Regions from separate parts of the Bacillus sp. JJ664 genome, predicted to be linked through region 3. Evidence: riboswitches for the same ligand, from Rfam matches in the RefSeq annotation. Region 3 holds a riboswitch; each other region holds the start of a gene.
What was found. Region 3 has a riboswitch for thiamine pyrophosphate ahead of V7056_RS12680 (thiamine phosphate synthase). Riboswitches for the same ligand answer to the same signal wherever they lie in the genome.

Region 1 (5,685 bases), on a different contig from region 3:
ATCAATATTATGTGTAACTAGCAAAATTGACCGTCTTTGTTCTTCCCAGATTGAAAGAAGCCATTGCTGCATATCAAGTCTTGTAAATTCATCTAATGCCGAAAATGGTTCATCCATACACATGAATGATTGCGGAGCAAGTAATGATCTAAGAAAAGACACTCGTTGTTTCATGCCACCTGATAATTCATGCGGATAAGCATTTTTGTAGTCAGCAAGTCCAGTTCGTTTCAACCAATCTCGCGCTAATGCTTCATCAGGTTTACCTTTCAGTTCACTTGATAATAAAATATTTTTTAAGACATTACGCCATGGTAGAAGTGAATGTTCTTGCGGCATAAAACTGATATGACCTAATTCTCCATTTATGACTGATTGATTTAATATGATTTGTCCCGAATCAGGATTGATCAATCCACCAATTAAATTGAATAAAGTACTTTTCCCACTTCCTGATGGACCTAAAATTGAGACAAATTCACCTTCATTTACTTGCATCGAAATACCTGCTAAAACTTGTTGATTTTTTCCAAATGATTTTTTTAGATTTCTTATTTCTAACGTCATTTTTATTTTACTCCCTTAGACTTCCATTTCACCGTCATTTTTTCTAGCAATACAATCACGCCGAAAAAGAACATACTTAAAAACATAATGATAAAAATCGAGACAAATACTCGATCTGTACGAAATGAAGAAGAAGCAAGTGTCATAAATACTCCAATACCTGTTTTTGCACCAAGCCACTCAGAAATCACAGCACCCATCACACTATATGTCGCGGATATTTTTAATCCCGAAAAAATAGACGGTAGTGAGTATGGACATTCTATTTTCCAAAACAATTGTGATTTTGTTGCCCCTGCCATTTTCATATAATTAATCAATTCGGTAGGTGTTTGCCTAAATCCATCGAGAGCAGAAACAGTAACTGGAAAGAAACAAACTAGTGAAATAATCATTAGCTTTGGTAGGATTCCAAATCCAAACCATATTATTAAGAGTGGTGCTAAAACAATAATTGGTACGTTCTGTGACAAAATCAATAATGGATAAAATGCTTCTTTAAATCCTGGAATTAAATGTAGTACGATTGCAATCATAAGTCCTAAAAAAGTACCTACCAAAAAACCTGAGATCGTTAATTGTACGGTAGAAAGTACATGTGGAACTAACGAATCATAAGATTGGATTCCTTCTTTTAGTATTGCGATTGGCCCTGGTAAGAGCCAATCTTCTATTTTGAAAAATTTTATACTTAGCTGCCAAATAACTAAAAAAAGGAGGATGACAAGAATTGGTTGCCATCCTTTTATTTTTTTGCGGTTCATTAACGGTACTTCTCCGTTAAATCATCCATTGCAATCCCTTGTGGCTGATATAGAATTTTCATTTGAGTAATGACATTATGACAGCCAATTTCAATCATTTTTTCATTCATTTTTTGGACAATATTTAATAATTGATTTAAATCGCCTTCCATTGTTGTTTCTAATGGTTGAACTTGGTATTTTACACCAGACTCATCGATTACTTTTATCGCTGCATCAACCGCTGGAATAACTTCCTCAATTTTGTTTGTTTTAGGAATAATTTGTACACTCATTAAAGTATTAGACATTTAAAACTCTCCTCTGTCAAAAAATATTATTCTGGTAAAAATTCATTCGTAAAAGCTTTTTCCGGTTCAAATTTACCTTCTAACAATTTATTTTCAGTTAACCACTCTGCATAGTTTTTCCAAATTGTTAACTTCTGTTCACCCCAACGACTTGCATCGTCTTGATATTTACTTGAAAGCCACTCCTGACTTTTTTGAACTAGATCTTTATCTAAATCTGGATTATCTTTTAACAGAATATCAGCTGCTTCCTTTGGATGATCGATTGAATAAGTATATCCTTTAGACGCCGCCTTCATAAATGCTTTGACTGTTTCTGGTTGATTCTTAATCATTTTTTCATTCGTTGCTAATACTGGTGTATAATAATCTAACTTATCACTGTAATCAGTTAAATAAACCATATTCAACTTCTCACCACGAAGCTCAGCTTCTATGCCTGTCCATCCTTGATAAATCCAAGCAAAATCAATATCTCGCTTTACTGCCGTGAAGAAATCTGCTTCGCCCATATTAACGATATTTAATTTATTAACATCTGCATTTTCTTTTTTCATCAATGAATCTAAAATAGCTTTTTCTACTGGTGAACCCCATCCACCGTAAGTTTTACCAACAAAATCTTTAGGTGATTTAATATTTTTACTAACTGGTGAAGCAAAACCAGAAGTATTATGTTGAATAACAGCTGCAATCGACACGATTGGTACATTTTGTACTCTTGCTTGTGTAATTGACTCTTGGTAAGAAACGCCAAAATCAGCTTTACCAGAAGCAATCAATTGATCTGCTCCTGTTTGCCCCGGGCTAATAATCTCTACATCCAAACCTTGCTCTTTAAAATATCCATTTTCTTTTGCTACAAATAAACCTGTATGATTTGTATTTGGCGTCCAGTCTAATACTACCGTCACCTTTTGTAGTTCTTTTTTGTTCTTCGGTGTAGACGAATTTTGCTCACTACATCCTGCTAATGTTAAGCAAAGTGCAAAAAAACAAATCAGTAATCTTTTCATTCTATAACTCTCCTTTTTGTTTTGTTTATATAAATGAAATGTGTTAGCACCATAGTCAGGCACTAGAACTAGACAAAAAGAAAACGCCCGAATTAATATCCGGACGTGAATGCACTGTAAAAAACTATATCAAAAAGAGATACTGTTCCCTACGCTGGCATCACCCAGATCAGGTTCTAAGAGTCAGTATCTAAAGGATACAATCTCAGCCAGCAACACTGGCCCCTCCACATTTTTCTCGCATATAAACTTTTCATGATAAATATAACAGATTAATCCCTTAAATACGACTTATTTTCATCATAAATTTAATATTTTAATAATCTGTATATATAGAAAACTTCAATTCTTAAAAAGATTGATTAGAAATTGAATCATGAACTCTATGAATATAATAAAATCAATCAGGTTTGAAAATTTTGAAAGCCTATAGATAAAACGAAAGCGAGTGGACTAGATGAATAAGCCAATTGGTGTGATTGACTCAGGCGTTGGAGGGTTAACTGTAGCAAAACAAATAATCAGACAGCTACCAAACGAAGAAATTTATTATGTAGGTGACACAAATAGATGCCCATATGGCTCACGTTCATATGATGAAATTAGACAATATACTTGGGAAATGACAAACTTTCTCCTAAGCAAACATATAAAAATGTTAATCATTGCATGTAATACTGCAACTTCAATCGTTTTACAGGAAATGCGCGAACAATTAACGATCCCTGTAATTGGAGTCGTACACCCGGGAGCAAGAGCGGCAATAAAGCTCACGAAAAATAACCGCACCGGAGTGATTGGTACAAATGCTACTATTCATAGCCATGCATACAAACACGCACTAAAGAGAATTAATCGTTCAGTCGAAATAATAGAATTAGCCTGTCCTGAATTTGCTGGAATAGTTGAAAGTGGCAAATTTATTCAACCAGACATTATTGAACATATTCATGAGACTTTGACACCATTAAAAGAATCTAGAATTGACACGTTAATATTAGGTTGTACTCACTATCCTCTATTAAGTTCCATTATCCAGGAAGTAATTGGATCTCAGATTAAGTTAATCAGTTCAGGTGACGAAACAGCTTTGGAGGTTAGTGCAATACTCGACCAACAAAATTTATTATCAACCAAGAAGTCTGTGTCTCACTCCTTTTTTACCACCGGTAATCCTGTGACTTTTCACAAATTAGCTTCTTCAATATTCCAAGAACCATTGGAACATATAAAACAAATTAAACTATAAAACACTCAAGCAATTTTTTGCTCGAGTGTTTTTATTTTTTATTTAAGGAAAAATATTCTTTTAACATAAAATTGTTTTGTACAATATCTTCTAATGTATATTCGTCTAAAACCTGTAAAAACTGATCTAACGCTTTGTTAAATATATGCTTTAAAGAACAAACTGGAGTGATCACACAGTTATTGTTATGTTCGAAACACTCAACAATATGAAAGTCCTCTTCAGTTTTTCGAATTAATTCACCTATATTTATATCCGATGGTAGTTTTGCAAGTCGGATTCCACCATTCCGCCCTCGAATTGTTTCAATATAACCCATCTTCCCTAAGTTATAGGTTATTTTCATTAAATGATTTTTTGAAATATCATACGCCTCGGCAATATCCTTTATATTAACCAGTTTTTCATTTGGTTCAGTGGACAAGAATATTAAAACCCGAAGTGAGTAATCCGAATAATTGGTTAACCGCATAAATTCCCCTCACTCATTTATTTTGATTAATCATAGCATAATTGTGAACATTTTTTAAACTTTTATAAATTGAGGCTAAAAAGATGTATTTTACATATTGCTTTAACAAGAAGATGGGTCTACTATAAAGATGTATTATAAATACTACTTTAAAGAAAAGAAGGGGTATAACATGCTTTCTCAAAAATCTATTGACATCATTAAATCAACAATCCCAGTACTAGAAGTGAAAGGGATTGAAATTACATCAGTTTTTTATAAAAACTTGTTTACAAATCATCCTGAATTATTGAATATATTCAATCATACAAATCAACAACAAGGTAGACAACAAACAGCGCTTGCTAACACAGTACTAGCAGCCGCTAAAAATATTGATAAGCTTGAAACAATTCTTCCTGTCGTAAAACAAATTGCCCAAAAACATCGCAGTTTGTTAGTGAAACCTGAGCACTACCCTATCGTGGGTGAACACTTATTAGGTGCGATTAAAGAAGTATTAGGTGATGCTGCTACTGATGAAATTATTAATGCTTGGGCTGAAAGCTATGGAATTATTGCACAAGTATTTATTGATATTGAAAAAGAAATGTATAATGACTCTGCTTCACAACAAGGTGGATGGAGTGACTTTAAAGAATTCAAGGTCGTTGATAAAGTTAAAGAAAGCGATGTCATTACATCTTTCTACTTACTCCCTAAAGATCATTCTGTTTTACCAATATTTTTACCAGGTCAATATATTACTGTGAGAGCAAAAGTGGCTGGTCAAGAATATTTATTAAACAGACAATATAGTTTGTCTGATGTACCTGGCAAAGAGTACTATCGAATTTCCGTAAAAAGAGAAGCTGAAGTGCAACAACCTGAAGGAGTGTTTTCAAACTATCTTCACAACTCTATTAATATCGGCGATTCATTAGAATTAACAGCACCAGCTGGAGATTTCACTTTAAACACGGATCTTGAATCACCTGTTGTGTTCATTAGTGGAGGGGTTGGTATTACACCTTTAATGAGTATGGCAAAACAGATTGCAAATACTCAGCCAAATCGTAAAGTAGAAATGGTTTGTGCATCAAGAAACGCTAAGCTTCAACCATTCGAAAATGAATTAATCTCACTATCAGAACAAATAAATGACTATTCTTTATCATTTATTTATGAGAATCCATCTGAAGAAGATTTGAAAAAGCCGTACTTTAAAAAGCAAGGCTATATTGATGCTGCATGGTTAACATCAAATATACAAGCTGTAGATGCACATTATTATGTATGTGGCCCAGTACCATTTTTAAAAGCAGTTGTATCAAACTTAAAACAATTA
Region 2 (5,685 bases), on a different contig from region 3:
CAAATTCATTAAATGCTAAAGCAGCTCCGAGTCCGATTGCATACATCCATGAACTACCAACCATATAACCAACAAAACTTCCAATTGCACCTTCACGAGTTGACTTAGCAAAGCGAGTATAGTCACTTATTAACGGCAGCCATGATAATGGCATGATAACGGATAATTCAACTGCGGCACCAAATGACATTTCAGAAGTGCCTGGTTCAAAAAGGAATTCACTATGCTTAAAAATGACAAAGCACAATACAACCGTTAGTAAAAATAATAGTGTTACTGCTACACTATTTAACTTCTTCCAAGCATTTTGACCAAAATATAACCATGTACAAATTAACAGTCCAACAACAAGACACCATACCCAAGGCTGGTTAAAATGAAAGTCAGATGTAGTTACTACATTAATTGACCTGGCTCCTGTCACAATCATAATTGCTGTCCAGCCTAGTAGCTGTAATACATTTAATATAGAAAATAAATAACTACCATAAGGTCCAAATGATATTTTAGTAGACTCCATTGCTGTTAAACGCTCTCTTGAACCGATGACGCCACCTAATACAAGAAGTAGCGTACCAAGTAAATGACCGAATAAAATAGCAGTCAATCCTTTTGTAAAACCTAAAGGTGCAATGAGTGCACCTGTCATAATTTCAGCGATTGAAACTGCAGCACCAAACCAAAGTGTTGCGAAGTTCCATCTTGTTAACTTCCCAGTTAGTTTAGACATGCTGTATACCCGCCTTTTGATACATCGAATAAAAATGATGTACTGGACCTACACCTTTTCCGATAGAGAATGAATGTTGAATAGCTAGTGTTATGTATTCTTTTGCTCTGCTAATTGCTTCATTTAATTGACATTCATTTGCCAAATTAGAAGCTATACTTGATGATAAAGTACAACCAGTTCCATGCGTATTAATGGTAGCTATTCTAGTACCCTTATAATAAGTAAATTCGTACCCGTCATAGCTAACATCTGTTGCATCGTCTTCTAAGTGACCACCTTTTACAAGAACAGCTTTTGCACCTAATGAGTGAATTAAAATAGCAGCCTTTTCCATCTCTTTAATCGTTGAAATGTTTCTACCTGTTATAACCTCTGCCTCTGGAAGATTAGGCGTAATGACAGTTGCTAATGGAATCAGTTCTTGAATTAAAGCTTCTTTCGCATCTGGACTTAATAAATCATAACCACTTTTAGAAACCATAACTGGATCAACAACAATGTGCTTTGGCTTATACTGTCTTAGTTTTTCAGCGATGACTTTAATCGTATCAATTTGTGATACCATCCCAATCTTTACTGCATCAACTTCAATATCAGTAAAAATTGCGTCTAGCTGACTTGCTATCATTTCTGGTGTAATGTCTTGAACAGCAAATACACCTTGTGTATTTTGAGCTGTCACTGAGGTAATCACACTCATACCAAACACACCATGAGCTGAAAATGTTTTTAAATCCGCTTGAATTCCAGCCCCACCACTTGAGTCGGACCCCGCAATTGTCAGTACTTTTTTCAATTTCTTTCCTCCTATTTAATGAATAGACTTTTTTTGATCTAACAGATAGAAGTTGTGGATTGATTTAAAAACAAAAAAGCACAAATCCCCATAGGGACTTGTGCTCGAACAAATCAATGTTATAAATACATATAAATATGCATTTACTCGCTCACTTTCCTACGCTGGCATTATCCAGATCAGGTTAAAGGGTCAAAGACAATCGTGTCTTAATCTCAGCCGACCATTTACGGCACCCCTAGTACTATTCAAAATATCATATTGTATTTCTATTTCATATTAATTAATACTATTACTAAATTCAAGTAGTTAGACTTATTCATTACATTCTATTGAAAAAACTTTTGTAAGGATCGCTACAAGCTTACAACTCATTGAGTAGACTATAGATAAATAGTCTACAATATGTAATGTTTAAGTTTTATTTTAAGTCCTTAACTTCATTAAGAACATCGTTTAAATCATCTGCAGCTTGGTTAAGAGTATCTGCGTCAAGTGGAGAAACTTTTACACCAGCTTCAATAATGTGTAGAGGCGTTTCAACCTTTTCATAAAGATCTGCATCTTTATCTTTTACTGAGTCTTCAAATTTCTCCCAAGACTCTTCAAGTGCCTCTCCGCTTTCTTTTGCTTTTGTTTCATCGTTATCAGCAACTTGCGATTTTAAATCTGTAAGTGTTTGAATCATATCATCTGATCCACTTTTAATTGTTTTGTCTTCTTTTGTGCCACATGCAGATAAAGTTAATGATAGTGCTAGAGCCATTGATAAAACTACTTTTTTGTTAGATAACATGTTTAATATCCCCCGATTTTTGTTTTTTTTCATTTTTTTTATTAGATAATCTATTAAAAATTGCTGCGATACATGCAATCAGCAATAGTATGATTTGTGGGATGAAACTCTCCCAAGTAGAATAAATTGCAAAGAAATCCACTGTTGGTATTGGTGCCTGCGTCGCTGGTAATAGTCCAGATAATTGTAATCCGTGAATGCCCATACCTGTAAACTTGAAACATAAGTAGAACATAAGAATGCTAGATATAAGGAAAAATGGTCTCATAGGAACTTTTAAACCAACTTTTAAAATTAAGTAACTTAGAATCGCTAAAATGAGAACCCCTAATAAAATGCCAATTAATAAACTTGTTAATTTTATAGATGAAGCCATACCGATAAAGAACAAGACTGTTTCAGTTCCTTCACGAAATACTGCTAAAAATGAAAGGATTGAAAGTGATAATAAACTGCCCGTGTTTAAAGCTTTCGTACTTTTGGTTTGAATATAAGATTGCCATTGTTTTAAATTTGATTTACTGTGGAGCCAATAACTCATATAAAGCAACATGACTGCAGCAAATACCCCGGTCCATCCTGCAATTAAGAAATTGTTACTCCCAAAAGCACCTGCTGAAAATAATAGGTTCACGACCACGCCTAATATAATACTGACACCTAATCCAGCACCGACTCCAAACCAGATCCACTTACTTTTATTCTCATGACCAGACTTTCTGATAAATCCTAATAAAGCTACTACAACCAGTAAGGCCTCTAATCCTTCTCTTAATAAAATTGTGATTGCATCTAACATTGTATAACTAGTTTTAGCTGCTAATGGTGAAAGATAATCTCTCATATCTTTTATCGTTTTCGTTGCTGCTTTAATGTCTGGCGTTTTAGCAGACAGCATCGCGTAAGAAGTAACCATATCTCTTTCTGCATCTGTATAAACTTTTTGGGATTGTGTTAATACTACCCCTTCAATACTAATCCAAGATTTTCTAAATTGATCAATTTCTGATTTTGCTCCAGATACATCATTTTCTTTTAAGCTTGATAATGCATTGTTCAATATTTGTATTAAATCTTCAACACTACCTGTATTCTTTGTATCAATTTTGGATTCAGCAAACTGATGTGTAATGAACTTTTCATTTACTGCTTCCAATTCTTTTAAAGAATTGACAAGTGTATCTTGATTAATTGTCTTTTGGGCTAATGAGAATTGAACCATTCCCATCGCTTCCTCAATTTTGCCATATGCTTCAATTGACTTATTTTTAATCCCATCTTCTTTGGCTAACCATTCATCATTGAATTTTTTATAGTCCTTCTCAGCAGATGAAAAGTCTCCTTTCTGAGATGCCAGTATAGCGCTTTCAACAAATGCATTTGCATGCGTTAAATCTTCTTCAGGACTTGCTGCGAAGATTTTAGATGGAATAAGTAATAAACTAAGTAGTAAAGGTAAAATAACTTTCATTAAATTTTTCTTCATTTTCATTCCCCTTAAATACGAATGATAATCATTTTCAAATAGACTATATACTTAATTAGGTAGATAGTCAAAGGTATTTTTTATCTAGACTAACTATAAATAATCATAAAAAAGAATATTTATAAACTCTTGTTAAAATTTAACATTTCTATTACTTGATATAATTTAAAATAATGTGCACAAAAAAAATGGTGATGAATATGAACTAATATTCATTTAATAAAATATATTAAAATATCATTTAATCAGTGATAATTGAAATATAACCTTATAGTCAAGGAAGTTATAATATAAAAAAAGTTGGGGAATCACCTCAACTTTTTTATATAAATTATTTAGTTAGAAACATTTGCTGAGAGCTCGTACGTATTTCTTTTATAATAGCAGTTCATTTTCTTGTATATTTTGATCAAGATAAACTCTGTCTGGATGCGGATAACTTAGAATCCAGGACTTTTCGCTTATTTTTTCACTATTTTATTTTTATTAAACTAGTACTCTTTTATTGACTTGTAAGATTTGATATAACTCATCAAGATTTTGTATTTCATAGGTTGGAATTAGATCAGTATCATTTTGCTTTTTATGAGGATTAAACCAGCATGTATCTAATCCCGCTTGTTGACCGCCTTTAATATCAGCGTTTAAGGAATCCCCTATTATTAACCCTGTGTTCACGTTAAAATTTGGAATTCTCTCAAAAACATAATCAAAATACTCTTTCATAGGTTTTTGGAAACCAGTATCCTCAGAAACAAAAATATCTTTAAAGATCGGCTGTAAACCTGACGCACTTAATCGCTTATATTGAGTCAGCGAATCCCCATTCGTCACGATATATAGATCGAAATGATTTTGTATATTTTTTACTAATTCAAAAGCACCATCAACAAATTGTTTGCCATCTTCTAAATAACGGCGATAGCTATTTTCTAATAATGTTCCGTCAACAATGTGTCCATACTCTTTTAATAGAGTCGAAAAGCGAGTATTTAATACTTCAGAGCGTTCAATAGTCCCGTCTTCAAATTGCTTCCAAAGACCCTGATTGATGACCCTGTAATTCGCCTCAATTTCTGGTGTTAAATTCCATTGATGCTCTTCAAAAAGTAAACGTAAAGCAACTTTCTCAGCTGCACCAAAATCTAATAGTGTATCATCTAAATCGAATAATAAAGTTTTATACTTATTCATATTGATCTCCCCGTTTAATCGTATCAAAAATGATATAATCATAGATTCCATTCCATAAATATTAAGCAGCCTGTGATTTCTGTTTTTCACTCTCTCCGCTCAATTTAAATAAAATCATACCAAACATAATAACAATTACGCCAATACATTCTTTCAAGGTAAAAGGCACTTTTTCAAGTCCAAACATCCCGAAAGAGTCAAATAAGACTGCAAAGAGTAATTGAGAGGCTAAGGCGATTGATATTGCATACGTTGGACCTAGATGTTTGACCCCTTGCACTAAACAAGTAACGACACCGACACCAATAAATCCACTAAACCAGTACCATGGTTTCATATTCTGAAAGTCAAATAAACTCGTTCCTTCAATGATTAAGCCTATCATTAAAGATGCTAAAAATCCCATCCCTAAAACAAGTGTTGTTGTTGTCTGAGACCCAGCTCTTTCGTTTACTTTACTGTTAAATATATTTTGAAGTCCGACTAACGAACCTGCAAGGATTGCCAAAAATAACCCGATAAACATTGTGAACACCCCTAATTTCGTTTATCTTCATAACTATTCATAAATGCTATGACCCGAAAGAGACACTAATCCTTCTCTATCCTTTATCAGAATAAAACCATCTTTACGCTCGACTAAACCATCCTTACAAAACTGTTGGATGACACGATTCAAA
Region 3 (5,685 bases):
CTAATGTCACATATAATGGAGTACCAATTTATATTCAACACGTAGATGATCAGGCAGAAACTGCCAGAATTTATCCGCTTGGGCAACCACAAAACGAAGAAGAAGTATCGTTAAACAGCTTATTAGAGCATTAATAAAAGGCTGCTTTCGTATACTTCGTTGCTATTTTAGAATGCGTTAGTTGATGACAACTCCAGGATTCTCCCTTTCAGTGGGGCGTAAGCTGAGCCTCCTGGGTCCACAGGATGTGGATCATGCATGCGTTACGACAGGACGTCGTGGTTTTAGCATGCCTACCTTGCTTGGCCTGTGGGGTCTCAGCCTTCCCCCTACTCCCACAGGAATCTCGCACCTTCCATTGTAATCAATTTCTGGTTTTAAAGTTACAAACCCAATAAGCAACAATCTTATAGAAAATAGCCTAATAAAAAATAAACCTCCCAAATTGGAGGTTTATTTTTTTATATTACCAATATAGACTCTCTATGTAATGACACTTTGTACATACATTTATATTATCGCTTTTTTGAAATTCATGTTTACAATTTTTTTGGATATTCATTAACTCTTTTCTCAGTTGACTCACTTCTGACTCTAGCTCTTTTAGTTGCTTAGCTATTTGGATCACCCGGTTCATTCTAGGCTCCCCCATTCACTCATTGGTATATTTCCCCACCATTTTTTCTAAATTCATCAGCCTTTTCTTTGAGACCCTCATCGATAACTAACTCAAAATCTTTTTCATTCACTAAATCCCTAATATCTTGAGAGATTCTCATACTACAAAATTTTGGTCCACACATCGAACAGAAATGAGCTGTTTTTGCACCCTCAGCGGGTAATGTTTCATCATGATATTCCATCGCTCTTTCTGGGTCTAGTGATAGGTTAAATTGATCTCTCCATCTAAATTCAAATCTTGCTTTAGAAAGCGCATCATCTCGTTTTTGTGCTCCCGGATGACCTTTTGCAAGATCAGCAGCATGTGCTGCAATTTTGTATGTAATAACACCTACTCTAACGTCTTCTTTATTCGGCAATCCAAGATGTTCCTTTGGTGTTACATAGCAAAGCATTGCTGTACCAAACCAACCAATCATCGCAGCACCAATTGCAGAAGTAATATGATCATAGCCCGGTGCGATATCCGTCGTAAGTGGTCCAAGTGTGTAAAAAGGAGCTTCATTACAAATTTCTAATTGTTTATCCATATTTTCTTTAATTAAATGCATTGGTACATGACCTGGTCCTTCAATCATTACTTGGACATCATGCTTCCAAGCTATTTTCGTCAGTTCTCCAAGTGTTTCCAATTCAGCAAACTGAGCTTCATCGTTTGCATCAGCAATGGAACCAGGTCTTAATCCGTCTCCAAGTGAGAATGTAACATCATAGCGTTTCATAATTTCACAGATTTCTTCAAAATGTGTATATAAGAAATTTTCTTTATGATGTGCAAGACACCACTGCGCCATAATTGACCCACCTCTTGAAACGATACCTGTTACGCGTTTAGCTGTTAATGGTATATAGCGTAAAAGTACACCAGCATGAATTGTAAAATAGTCGACACCTTGCTCCGCTTGTTCGATTAATGTATCTCTAAATACTTCCCATGATAAGTCTTCAGCTATTCCATTCACCTTTTCTAATGCTTGATAAATAGGTACTGTTCCAACTGGTACTGGTGAATTTCTAATAATCCACTCGCGAGTCGTGTGAATATTTTTTCCGGTAGACAGATCCATCATTGTGTCTGCTCCCCAGCGTGTTGCCCAAGTCATTTTTTCAACCTCTTCTTCAATAGATGAGGTGACGGCTGAGTTACCAATATTGGCATTGATTTTCACATGAAAATTACGACCGATTATCATTGGCTCGCTCTCTGGATGATTTATATTTGAAGGAATAACTGCTCTTCCTCTCGCTACTTCAGACCTGACATATTCAGGAGAAACATGCTCCCTTATTGCTATAAATTCCATTTCTGGCGTGATCAATCCTTGTCTTGCATAATGCAACTGCGTAATATTTGCACCATCTTTTGCTCGTAATGGTTTTCTATCTAGTGCTTGGAAAACCTCTATATTTTTCTGTACAACCTCACTTTTAAAGCCGTTATCTTCAGGTTTTACTTCACGGCCTTCATACTCGATTACATCTGCTCGCTCGGTAATCCATTTTCCTCTTATAGACTTAAGTCCTTTTCGAATATCAACTGTTTCGCTTTCATCGGTATAAGGACCGCTTGTATCATAAACTCGTACAGGATCATTTTCCTCTTCCCCAAATGAACCTGTTGTTGGACTTAACTTAATTTCACGCATTGGAACTAACAAGTCCGCTCTTGATCCTTCTATATAGACTTTTTTACTTCCCGAAAAACTAGACATGATTGAAAAATTCATTTCATTTACAGAATTGTTCATTATGATTTCCCCTTTTTAATGTGGTTAAAAAGAACAAAATCCAATCCATGATAAGCATGAAAAAAAGCCGTATCTTAAAAATATAAGACCCGGCTAACGGTTAGTTTGAATACAATAATGACAAATTATCACCACTGTAATAAACGCAAACTTCCCCACGCTGGTATGAACCAGATCAGGTCCTGAGGGTTAAGAAACTTAAAGCGCGTTTCTCTCTCAGCCCAACTTATTGGACACCCCTAGTCAAACTATTCTTTTGTACAGACTTAATATAAACCTATGATTCAATTTTGTAAATCATTTTATTTCCCTAAAATTTTACAAGGTTGGATGAAAATTCATATTCATGCCTGAAAATATTAACTATTTTTGCATTGAAAAATTATTTTTAATTAGATCTTTAAGTGTCTATTTTGCTAACTTTTGAAATACTATTTACAAACTATCATTTTTTTAATCTTGAATTATTTTATTTTTATGCTATGCTAAATTTAATTTTCATAGTGTATTCATCACTAGGGGATCCCTTGATAAGGGCTGAGAATAAAGTAATTACTTTTAAACCCTCATAACCTGAACAGGTTCGTACCTGCGTAGGAAAGTGGCGCAATGTCTTTTTATGCGTTTATTTGTGTATCTTACAAACCACTTTCCAGTTTTAGGAAGGTGGTTTTTCTTGTTTTAAAAGGAAATTTACAATACATACAGCCTATTTCTCAAAAAGGAGGAACAAATTTGAAATTAATCGCAGTGACGAATAATATGTATTCTGTTCATGATCTTGCTTCAAAGATTTATCAAATACATGATGTTGTTGATTTTGTTCATATACGAGAAAAATCTAAAAGCAGCTCGGCGCTATTTACGCTATTAAACCTTTTAATAGATAACGAAGTTCCTATGAACAAGATTGTCATGAATGACAGATTAGATGTCGCGTTGCTTACCAATCTAAAAAACATTCATTTGCCAACTCACGGCCATCCGGTCAAGTTAGTGAAAGAACAATATCCAACAATGAACGTCGGTCGCTCAGTCCATTCAGTAGCAGAGGCTATTTCCTCTGAAAAGGATCTGGCCAATTATGTCATTTATGGACATTGCTTTGAGACAAATTGCAAAAAAGGTTTACGTCCAAATGGAATTGATCAGTTAAATGAGATAAAAAAAGTTCTTACAATTCCAGTTTACGTAATTGGCGGAATAGCTCCTGATCATCTTCCTATATTAAAAGAGTGTCAGGTTGATGGAATTGCAGTCATGTCCGGTATTTTTTCTTCTGAAAACCCGCGTGATGCTGCTCTAAAATATATGGAGAGGTGCACTAGTATTCTATGAAACAACATTTTGATGTAATCGTAATTGGTGGTGGAATCATTGGATGCTCTATCGCTTATTACTTGGCAAAAGAAAAACTAAACGTTGCCGTACTCGAAAGACAAAAGGTTGGTTCGAAATCAACTAGCGCTGCAGCAGGCATGCTCGGAGCTCATTCTGAGTGCAATGATTCAAAGATTTTTTTACCTTTTGCAAGAAGCAGTCAACTAGCATATTTTGAACTGAAAGAGGAGCTTAAAAGACTTAGTCGTATCGACATTGAGCTGAAAACAGGTGGGATTTTTAAACTAGCTTTTAATGACGATGAAAAAATGCAATTAGCTTCCCTTCTGACTCAACCAACAGTCAAATGGTATAAACCAACTGAGGTTCAAAGAAAAATACCTAATATAACAACAAATATAATTGGCGCAGCATATATAGAGGATGATGTAAGCGTGCTTCCTACTTCTGTCTGTACTGCTTTTTCCAAAAGTGCACAAGTGCTCGGAGCTACAATACACGAGAATACTAGTGTTTTAGACATTAAAAAAAATGAAAATACATTTATGATTCATTCTACAAATGGACAATTTACAGCTGAAAATATCGTCATTGCAAATGGGGTTTGGAGCACTTCTTTTTTTAAGCAGCTCGGACTACATAATCGTCTTACCCCAGTTAAGGGAGAATGTCTTTCTGTTACAAGTGAACATATGACGCTGGAGCATACAATTTTCCACGATCATAACTACATTGTTCCTAGAAACAATGGAAAACTTGTTATTGGTGCAACGATGATTCAAAACGAATGGGATGAAAAACCAACCCTACTAGGCATTGAATCATTAATTGAAACTGCCAAAAAGATGCTACCTGAGATAACCAAAATGACCATTGAATCATGTTGGGGAGGTTTAAGACCACAAACCTTTGACCAAAAACCATTTATCGGAAAACACCCTGATGATGACAATATATTTTTTGCAACTGGACACTTTAGAAATGGCATTCTTCTAGCTCCTGAAACGGGCAAAATGATTCGAGATTTTATTCTGAAACGAAAGATCAAACCTGAGTGGGTAGAAGCGTTTAAAGTGAATCGATAATTTTAAAGAGAGGTGTATGACGTTTGAACATCCAATTGAACGGCAATACTATTCAGCTTGCTGAAAATATTTCCACAGTAAAAGATTTACTTCATTCTTATCAATTAGAAAATCGAATCGTTGTAGTAGAAGTAAATAAAGAAATATTGTATCGAGAACTGTACGGTACTACAGTTCTTTCAAATGGAGATATGGTAGAAATAATACATTTTGTAGGTGGAGGTTAATGATGTTAACAATTGGAAAACATACATTTCATTCAAGATTGTTTCTAGGCACAGGCAAATACCCTTCTTTTGATATTCAAAAAAAGGCTGTTGAGGTATCCGAAACGGAAGTATTAACATTTGCTGTTAGGCGAATGAATATATTTAAGGAATCCCAACCAAACTTGCTTGAACAATTAGATTTAACGAAATATAAGCTACTTCCAAATACCGCTGGGGCTAAGACAGCAGAAGAAGCAGTTAGAATAGCTAAACTTGCAAAAGCTTCAGGACTATGTGACATGATAAAGGTTGAAATAATTGGTTGCGACAAGTCGCTATTACCAGATCCAATTGAAACGTTAAAAGCATCTGAAATATTACTTTCAGAAGGATTTACTGTATTACCTTATACATCTGATGATGTCGTTTTAGCAAGAAGGCTTGAAGAACTAGGAGTCCATGCAATCATGCCCGGTGCATCCCCAATAGGGTCTGGGAAAGGTATTTTGAATCCTTTAAATTTACAGTTTATCATCGAACAATCCTCCGTTCCTGTTATTATTGATGCTGGAATTGGTTCACCTAAAGATGCAGCATATGCTATGGAATTAGGTGCAGATG

Region 1: another riboswitch for thiamine pyrophosphate. It lies ahead of V7056_RS08350 (ABC transporter substrate-binding protein); the one in region 3 lies ahead of V7056_RS12680 (thiamine phosphate synthase).
Region 2: another riboswitch for thiamine pyrophosphate. It lies ahead of thiD (bifunctional hydroxymethylpyrimidine kinase/phosphomethylpyrimidine kinase); the one in region 3 lies ahead of V7056_RS12680 (thiamine phosphate synthase).

The regions. Positions count from the first base shown of each region.
Region 1 covers NZ_JBALMS010000047.1:8,514-14,198, forward strand. Annotated here, with positions in the region: gene V7056_RS08335 (ABC transporter ATP-binding protein) at 1-567, opposite strand, end outside; gene V7056_RS08340 (ABC transporter permease) at 570-1,331, opposite strand; gene V7056_RS08345 (thiamine-binding protein) at 1,331-1,621, opposite strand; gene V7056_RS08350 (ABC transporter substrate-binding protein) at 1,648-2,637, opposite strand; TPP riboswitch at 2,767-2,876, opposite strand; gene racE (glutamate racemase) at 3,095-3,886, shown strand; gene V7056_RS08360 (RrF2 family transcriptional regulator) at 3,918-4,358, opposite strand; gene hmpA (NO-inducible flavohemoprotein) at 4,531-5,685, shown strand, end outside.
Region 2 covers NZ_JBALMS010000001.1:19,676-25,360, reverse strand. Annotated here, with positions in the region: gene cytX (putative hydroxymethylpyrimidine transporter CytX) at 1-730, opposite strand, end outside; gene thiD (bifunctional hydroxymethylpyrimidine kinase/phosphomethylpyrimidine kinase) at 723-1,529, opposite strand; TPP riboswitch at 1,669-1,779, opposite strand; gene V7056_RS00140 (hypothetical protein) at 1,951-2,325, opposite strand; gene V7056_RS00135 (FTR1 family iron permease) at 2,315-3,811, opposite strand; gene V7056_RS00130 (YjjG family noncanonical pyrimidine nucleotidase) at 4,298-5,005, opposite strand; gene V7056_RS00125 (DMT family transporter) at 5,067-5,531, opposite strand; gene V7056_RS00120 (Crp/Fnr family transcriptional regulator) at 5,565-5,685, opposite strand, start outside.
Region 3 covers NZ_JBALMS010000070.1:24,357-30,041, forward strand. Annotated here, with positions in the region: gene V7056_RS12670 (small acid-soluble spore protein H) at 1-134, shown strand, start outside; gene thiC (phosphomethylpyrimidine synthase ThiC) at 657-2,432, opposite strand; TPP riboswitch at 2,565-2,680, opposite strand; TPP riboswitch at 2,937-3,046, shown strand; gene V7056_RS12680 (thiamine phosphate synthase) at 3,165-3,767, shown strand; gene thiO (glycine oxidase ThiO) at 3,764-4,855, shown strand; gene thiS (sulfur carrier protein ThiS) at 4,879-5,082, shown strand; gene V7056_RS12695 (thiazole synthase) at 5,085-5,685, shown strand, end outside.